Pseudosulfitobacter sp. DSM 107133: one gene and its partner. The protein of the gene in region 1 binds, or shares a complex with, the protein of each later gene. Links are inferred from orthologs where the notes say so. Each region holds a gene or a part of one and is shown in the gene's direction. Other genes may lie near its edges.

The links.
Region 2: the proteins of uvrA (region 1) and mfd are in contact, whole or in part, in a crystal structure (PDB 4DFC), measured with the Escherichia coli proteins. The link is inferred for Pseudosulfitobacter sp. DSM 107133 from one-to-one orthologs.

The regions. Positions count from the first base shown.
Region 1 is NZ_CP085154.1:1,619,384-1,623,101, forward strand. What follows is about bases 162-3,568. They hold uvrA (excinuclease ABC subunit UvrA), read left to right. Parts: upstream 162-488; coding sequence 489-3,368; downstream 3,369-3,568. Other genes in these bases: DSM107133_RS07960 (VWA domain-containing protein), read right to left, coding at 162-287; DSM107133_RS07970 (transketolase), read right to left, coding at 3,387-3,568. Outside these bases: more of DSM107133_RS07960, read right to left, coding at 1-161; more of DSM107133_RS07970, read right to left, coding at 3,569-3,718. UniProt on the Escherichia coli protein: The UvrABC repair system catalyzes the recognition and processing of DNA lesions. UvrA is an ATPase and a DNA-binding protein. A damage recognition complex composed of 2 UvrA and 2 UvrB subunits scans DNA for abnormalities.
Region 2 is NZ_CP085154.1:2,158,076-2,162,457, reverse strand. What follows is about bases 191-4,261. They hold mfd (transcription-repair coupling factor), read left to right. Parts: upstream 191-590; coding sequence 591-4,061; downstream 4,062-4,261. Other genes in these bases: DSM107133_RS10630 (multidrug effflux MFS transporter), read right to left, coding at 4,058-4,261; DSM107133_RS10640 (component of SufBCD complex), read left to right, coding at 191-556. In the rest of the region: more of DSM107133_RS10640, read left to right, coding at 29-190; more of DSM107133_RS10630, read right to left, coding at 4,262-4,382. UniProt on the Escherichia coli protein: Couples transcription and DNA repair by recognizing RNA polymerase (RNAP) stalled at DNA lesions. Mediates ATP-dependent release of RNAP and its truncated transcript from the DNA, and recruitment of nucleotide excision repair machinery to the damaged site.

The DNA.
Region 1 (3,718 bases):
ATGGCATCACGGGTGTCGGGGCCGGGGGCCACGATGGTTTCGATGTCGGTGCAATCGCCACGGGTACGGTGGCCGTATACGGTCAGCCCCAGCTGCTGCTCGGCGGGAAGGGTGGTTAGCAGTTTGCCGACGACCTCCTGCGCGATGGTGATCTTGGCAACCTCGTCAATCTGGCCCCACATCGAGCCTGATCCATCCAGTACAAGAATTGTATTGGGCCGATCCTGCGCCCCCACGGGCTGCGCAAGCAGACCCAAAACACCCATTACCGCCAGCAGATACCGCATGTTCAAACCTCTTAATCATAAATGTGCCGTTCAATACGCGGTAAAGAGACCACGACACCGTGAGTCGGTCCAGACCTTCGTTGCGGGCTGTTGCTGACAAATAGTGACAGTAGCCCGCCAATGTTCCCTGTTGGTTCTGTTTTTGCCATTGGAGAATCCGCCACGCGGGACTATGTACAGATCGTTAACCGTGGGGCGGATATGGCAGAGTTGAAGAATATCGAAGTGCGCGGCGCGCGCGAACACAATCTGAAATCCATCGACGTGGACATTCCGCGCGACCAGCTTGTGGTGATCACCGGCCTGTCCGGCTCGGGCAAATCCTCGCTGGCCTTTGATACGATCTATGCCGAAGGTCAGCGCCGCTATGTGGAATCACTGTCCGCCTACGCCCGTCAGTTCCTTGATATGATGCAAAAACCGGACGTGGACCACATCAGTGGCCTGTCGCCGGCCATTTCCATCGAACAAAAGACCACGTCGAAAAACCCGCGTTCGACCGTCGGCACCGTGACCGAAATCTACGACTATATGCGGCTGCTGTTCGCCCGCGTCGGCACGCCCTACAGCCCTGCGACGGGCAAGCCCATCGAGGCGCAGCAGGTGCAGGACATGGTGGATCGCACCATGGCAATGGAAGAGGGCACACGCGCCTATCTTCTGGCGCCGATCATCCGCGACCGCAAAGGCGAGTATCGCAAGGAATTCGTCGAGCTGCGCAAGCAGGGGTTCCAGCGGGTCAAGGTGGACGGGGAATTCTATGATCTGGACGAACCGCCCACGCTGGACAAGAAATTCCGCCACGACATCGACGTGGTCGTCGACAGGATCGTGGTGCGCGAAGGGCTGGAAACGCGGCTGGCCGACAGCCTGCGCACAGCCCTTGATCTGGCCGACGGCATCGCCATTCTGGAAACCGCCCCGACCGAGGGCGAGCCGGAACGCATGACGTTTTCCGAGAAATTTGCCTGCCCCGTCAGCGGCTTTACCATCCCCGAGATTGAACCGCGCCTGTTCTCGTTCAACGCGCCCTTCGGGGCCTGTTCTGATTGCGACGGGCTGGGGGTTGAGCTGTTCTTTGACGAACGGCTGGTGGTGCCGGATCAAAGCCTCAAGGTCTATGACGGCGCGCTGGCCCCCTGGCGCAAGGGCAAGTCGCCCTATTTCCTGCAAACCATCGAAGCCATTGCAAAACATTACGAATTTGACGCCCAGACCAAGTGGAAAGATCTGGATGCCCATGTCAAACAGGTGTTCCTGTACGGATCGGGCGATGACGAAATCCCCTTCCGCTATGACGAGGGCGGGCGCGTCTATTCGGTAACCCGCACCTTCGAAGGCGTCATTCCCAACATGGAACGCCGCTATCGCGAGACCGACAGCAACTGGGTACGCGAAGAGTTCGAGCGCTATCAGAACAACCGCCCCTGCGGCACCTGCCACGGCTACCGGCTGCGGGCCGAGGCGCTGGCGGTCAAGATCGGCCCTGCCGACAAGCCCGACGAGCTGTTGCACGCGGGACAGGTTGTGGAAATGTCGATCCGCGAGGCGTTTGCCTGGTGCGAAACCGTGCCTGCCAATCTGACCAATCAGAAAAACGAAATTGCCCGCGCCATCCTCAAGGAAATCCGCGAGCGGCTTGGGTTCCTGAACAACGTCGGGCTGGAATACCTGACGCTGAGCCGCAACAGCGGCACGTTGTCGGGCGGCGAAAGCCAGCGGATCCGGCTGGCCAGCCAGATCGGCAGCGGTCTGACCGGGGTTCTCTATGTGCTGGACGAGCCCTCCATCGGCCTGCACCAGCGCGACAACGACCGGCTGCTGGGCACGCTGAAGAACCTGCGCGATCAGGGCAACACGGTGATCGTCGTGGAACATGACGAGGAAGCCATCCGCGAGGCGGATTATGTGTTCGATATCGGCCCGGGGGCAGGGGTGCACGGCGGGCGCGTGGTCGCCCACGGCACGCCCGCCGACATTGCCGCCAACCCCGACAGCATCACCGGCCAGTATCTGACCGGTGCGCGCGAAATTGCCGTGCCTGCGACCCGTCGCAAGGGCAAGAAAAAGTCGGTGAAGGTGGTCAAGGCTTCGGGCAACAACCTGCAGGATGTTACCGTTGATTTTCCGCTGGGTCAGTTTGTCTGTGTCACCGGCGTGTCGGGTGGGGGCAAATCCACGCTGACCATCGAAACGCTGTTCAAAACCGCATCCATGCGGCTGAACGGCGCGCGTCAGACGCCTGCGCCCTGCGAGACGATCAAAGGGCTGGAGCATCTGGACAAGGTCATCGACATCGACCAGCGCCCCATCGGGCGCACGCCACGGTCGAACCCCGCGACCTATACCGGGGCTTTCACGCCGATCCGTGACTGGTTTGCGGGCCTGCCCGAGTCCAAGGCGCGTGGCTATAAACCGGGGCGCTTCAGTTTTAACGTCAAGGGCGGTCGTTGCGAGGCCTGTCAGGGCGATGGCGTCATCAAGATCGAGATGCACTTCCTGCCCGACGTCTACGTCGAATGCGAGACCTGCAAGGGCAAGCGGTACAACCGCGAAACGCTTGAGGTCACGTTCAAGGGCAAGTCGATTGCCGACGTGCTGGATATGACCGTGGAAGACGCGCAGACCTTCTTTCAGGCAGTGCCGTCAATCCGCGAAAAGATGGACGCGCTGATGCGTGTGGGGCTGGGCTATATCAAGGTCGGCCAGCAGGCGACGACGCTGTCCGGCGGCGAGGCGCAGCGGGTCAAACTGTCCAAGGAACTGGCGCGACGCTCGACGGGGCGCACGCTGTATATTCTGGACGAGCCAACCACCGGCCTGCATTTCGAAGACGTGCGCAAGCTGTTGGAAGTGCTGCATGAACTGGTGGATCAGGGCAATTCGGTCGTGGTGATCGAACACAACCTGGATGTTATAAAAACCGCCGACTATCTGATCGACATCGGCCCCGAAGGTGGTGATGGCGGCGGGCAGGTGGTGGCCACGGGTACGCCCGAACAGGTGGCCGAAGTCGCAGCCAGCCACACGGGCCGCTATCTGAAACCGATGCTACAGGGCCGCAAGGTCGCCGCCGAATAGGGCGGCGACCTGCGTCATCTACAGGACGGCACGGGCGATGCGGATCAGTTGCAGCGTTTCAAATGCGTCATCGTCCAGTGACAGAACCTCGCCGTTGACCACCGAATAGTTATAGCCTCGCTGCGGGCTGGGCAGGCCGTACAGGCGCTGCATTTCGGCCTGTGTCAGCGCGGCGGTCGGGGCCGGACGCACGCCGGTGGCCAGATCAACAACGCGCGACAAGTTGTTGACTTTCAACAATGTGTCATATTCTTCGGTGTCCAGAAGAACTGGCATCCCGTCGATCAGCGCATAGCGTTTGCCGTAAGGTGCAGGTGCCAGATTGAACAGATTGGCAATCTGGGTCGAAT
Region 2 (4,382 bases), 540 kb from region 1 along the record:
GGCTAATCCCACGCAAAAGGCAGCGGCGTTGAACTGGCACCAAACGATTTTCGAACTGATCGACATGCGGTCTTTTTCCAACCTGTGGTACTGGATTGTGCTCGCGGTGGTGTGGTCTACAGCCAGCCACTGGGTGCTTGGCGTGCCCTTTGACATGGTGACACGGGCGCGCAAGGCCGGCGGGCAGATCGAGGAAGATCTGGAAGATCTGGTACGGATCAATGTGAACCGGTTCTTGTATATTGCGCGGCTGTCGGGTCTGTGGCTGTTGGGAATGGTGTGTTTTGTGCTGACCATGCTGGTCCTGCTGGGCTGGGTTTATGATGTCGAATTTGCGCAGGCCGTGTTCCTGCTGGCGTTCCCGATGTCGCTGGTCGGGGCCTTGAACCTTTCTACAGCGCGGCTGATCGAGCGGGACGCGCTGAGTGGTGAAGGCTTGCGGCGTCGACTGACGCGCCACCGCACCTATACACAGGCCATCGGCATGGTGGCGATTTTTGTCACGTCAATGTGGGGCATGTACCAGAACCTGAGCGTCGGGGCGTTGGGCGGTTGACAGTTGGGAAGACCGCCCCACATGAGGCACGCTTATGACTGACCCCGCGCATATCACTGTTTCCGGTGCGCCGGAAGGCTTTGATGCCACCCGCATTCTGGGCGAACTGGCCCATGGCCGGCCCGTTTGCCATGTTGCGCGCGATGACAAGCGTCTGGCGGCGATGCGCGACGCGCTGCGGTTTTTTGCGCCTGATGTGCCGGTTGTCACTTTTCCGTCGTGGGACTGTCTGCCCTATGACCGTGTGTCGCCCAACGCCGACATCTCGGCGCAGCGGATGGCGACGCTGGCGGCACTTGCGCATGGGATGCCGGACAAGTTTGTCTTGCTGACCACCTTGAACGCCGCCACGCAAAAGCTGCCTGCGCGCTCCGTGCTGCGCGAAGCGGCTTTTTCGGCGCGGGTGGGCGACCGGATTGATGATGCGGCCTTGCGCGGATTTCTGGTGCGTATGGGGTTTGTGCAATCGCCCACAGTGACAGAGCCCGGCGATTACGCGGTGCGCGGCGGTATCATCGACATCTATCCCCCCGGCGATCTGGGGCCGGTGCGGCTGGACCTGTTCGGCGATGTGTTGGACGGGGCGCGCCGGTTTGATCCGGCGACCCAGCGGACCACGGAAAAGCTGGACGTGATCGAACTGGCCCCGGTGTCCGAGGTGATATTGGACGAGGCAGCGGTTACGCGGTTTCGCCAGAACTACCGGCTGGAATTTGGCGCAGCAGGCACCGACGATCCGCTGTACGAGGCGATCAGCGCGGGGCGCAAGCATCAGGGTGCCGAACACTGGCTGTCGTTTTTCCACGATCATCTTGAGACGCTGTTTGATTACCTGCCGGATGCCGCGATCACGCTGGACGATCAGGTCACACCTACGCGGCTGGCACGCTGGGACACGATTGCCGACCAATACGAGACGCGCAGGCTGGCGATGCTGAACCGCTCGAAGATGGATTCGGTCTATAAACCCGCGCCGCCGCAGGGGCTGTATCTGGACGATGCCGCATGGGAGGCCGCTGTTCAGGGCCGTCGCGTGGTGCAGTTTCGTGCGCTCGCGCAGTCGACAGGGTTGGGTGTGGTCGATGCAGGCGGGCGCATCGGGCGCAATTTCTCGCCCGAGCGACAGCAGGAAAGTATAAGTCTTTTCGGGGCTTTGGCGGCACATATTAAAGCAAAGCTTGCAGATGGTCCGGTGGTGGTTGCCAGCTATTCGGCAGGTGCGCGCGAGCGGCTGAGCGGGCTGATCGAAGATGAGGGGCTGGCCGAAACGATCCCGATCACCGACGCCACGCGCATCGGCAAACATGGGCTGCATCTGGTGGTTTGGGCGCTGGAGCACGGCTTTGAAGGGCCGGTGGGCGACAAGCAGCTGACCGTGATTTCGGAACAGGACGTGCTGGGCGACCGGCTGATCCGCCAGCCGAAACGCAAGCGTCGCGCCGACAATTTCCTGACCGAAGCGACCAGCCTGACACCCGGCGATCTGATCGTGCATGTGGATCACGGCATTGGCCGCTATCACGGCATGGAGGTGATCACCGCCGCCGGGGCCGCGCATGAATGTCTTCTGCTGGAATATGCCGAGAATTCAAAGCTGTATCTGCCGGTGGAGAACATCGAACTGTTGTCGAAATACGGCCATGACGAGGGTCTGCTTGACCGTCTGGGCGGCGGCGCGTGGCAGTCGAAAAAGGCCAAGCTGAAAGAGCGCATTCGCGAGATGGCGGACAAGCTGATCCGCATTGCAGCCGAACGTGCCCTGCGACGTGCGCCGGTGCTGGAGCCGCCGCCGGGCATGTGGGACGCATTCAGCGCGCGCTTTCCTTACGAGGAGACCGATGACCAGCTGAAGGCCATCGGCGACGTGATCCAGGATCTGACCAGCGGCGCGCCGATGGACCGGCTGGTGGTGGGCGACGTGGGCTTTGGCAAGACCGAGGTGGCGATGCGCGCGGCCTTTGTCACGGCGATGGCGGGCGTGCAGGTGGCGGTGATTGCGCCCACGACCCTGTTGGCGCGGCAACACTACAAAAGTTTTTCGGAACGGTTCCGTGGTTTCCCCATCGAGGTGCGCACGCTCAGCCGGTTTGTCAGCGCCAAAGAAGCCTCCGACACCCGCGAGGCGATGTCGCGCGGCACGGCAGATATTGTCATCGGCACCCACGCGTTGCTGGCCAAGAACACGCGGTTCAAGGACCTGGGCCTGCTGATTATTGATGAAGAACAACACTTTGGCGTCGGTCACAAGGAACGGCTGAAACAGATGCGGTCGGACGTGCATGTGCTGACGCTGACCGCCACGCCGATCCCGCGGACGCTGCAACTGTCGCTGACGGGGGTCCGCGATCTGTCGATCATCGGCACGCCGCCTGTGGACCGTCTTGCGATCCGTACCTATGTCAGCGAGTTTGACGCGGTGACGGTGCGCGAGGCATTGCTGCGCGAACATTATCGCGGGGGGCAGTCGTTTTATGTGGTGCCGCGCCTGTCGGACCTGCCCGAAATCGAGGAGTTCCTGAAGGCGCAACTGCCCGAGCTGACCTATGTCGTCGCCCACGGCCAGATGGCGGCAGGCGAGCTGGATGACCGGATGAACGCATTCTATGATGGCAAATTCGACATTCTTCTGGCCACCACGATTGTTGAATCCGGTCTGGATATTCCCACGGCCAACACGATGGTGGTGCACCGTGCGGATATGTTCGGGCTGGCGCAGCTGTATCAAATTCGCGGACGTGTGGGGCGGTCGAAAACCCGCGCCTATGCCTACCTCACGACCAAACCGCGCGCCAAGCTGACGGCGGTGGCCGAGAAACGCCTGCGGGTGTTGGGCAGCCTTGATACGCTGGGCGCGGGGTTCACGCTGGCCAGTCAGGATCTGGACATTCGTGGTGCGGGCAACCTGCTGGGCGAGGAACAGTCGGGCCAGATGCGCGATGTTGGGTTCGAGCTGTACCAGTCGATGCTGGAAGAGGCGATTGCCAAGATCAAAGCCGGCGAGATGGAAGGTTTGAGCGAGGCCGACGAGCAATGGGCGCCGCAGATCAATCTGGGTGTTCCTGTACTTATTCCCGAGGATTATGTACCGGATCTGGATGTGCGTCTGGGCTTGTATCGTCGTCTCAGCGGCCTGAGCACCAAGGTCGAGCTGGAAGGCTTTGCCGCCGAGCTGATCGACCGGTTCGGCACGCTGCCGCGCGAGGTCAATACGCTGATGTTGGTGGTGCGGATCAAGGCGATGTGCAAACGCGCCGGTATTGCCAAGCTGGACGGCGGCCCCAAGGGGGCTGTGATCCAGTTCCACAACGACAAGTTTGCGTCGCCTGCGGGGCTGGTCAGCTTTATTCAGGACCAGCGCGGGCTGGCCAAGGTCAGGGACAACAAGATCGTGGTGCGCCGCGATTGGAAATCCGAGGCGGACAAGATCAAAGGTGCCTTTGCCATCGCCCGTGATCTGGCGGAAAAGGTCATTGCCGAAAAGAAAAAGGCCAAGGCCAAGGGTTAAGCCTGCGCCCCGGCGCGCTCGATCCGGCCCATCCACAGCATCAGCGCATAACCCACCGCCACGAACAGCAATGCGGCAAGGGCCAGTGGCCGTGCCGTGCCGTCATAGAACAGCGCCACAGGCGATGCGATGGCCGCGGCGGCCAATGTGGAAAACGCGCCAATCACCGATGCCGCCATGCCCGCAATATGGCCCATCGGGTCCATGGCGATGGCGTTTAGGTTGCCGATGGCAAAGCTGGCGGTGCAGAACAGCGACAGCTGCCACAACAGGAACAGGTAGAACTCGCCCGGCAGATGCGCGGTGGTCAGCGCCAGCATC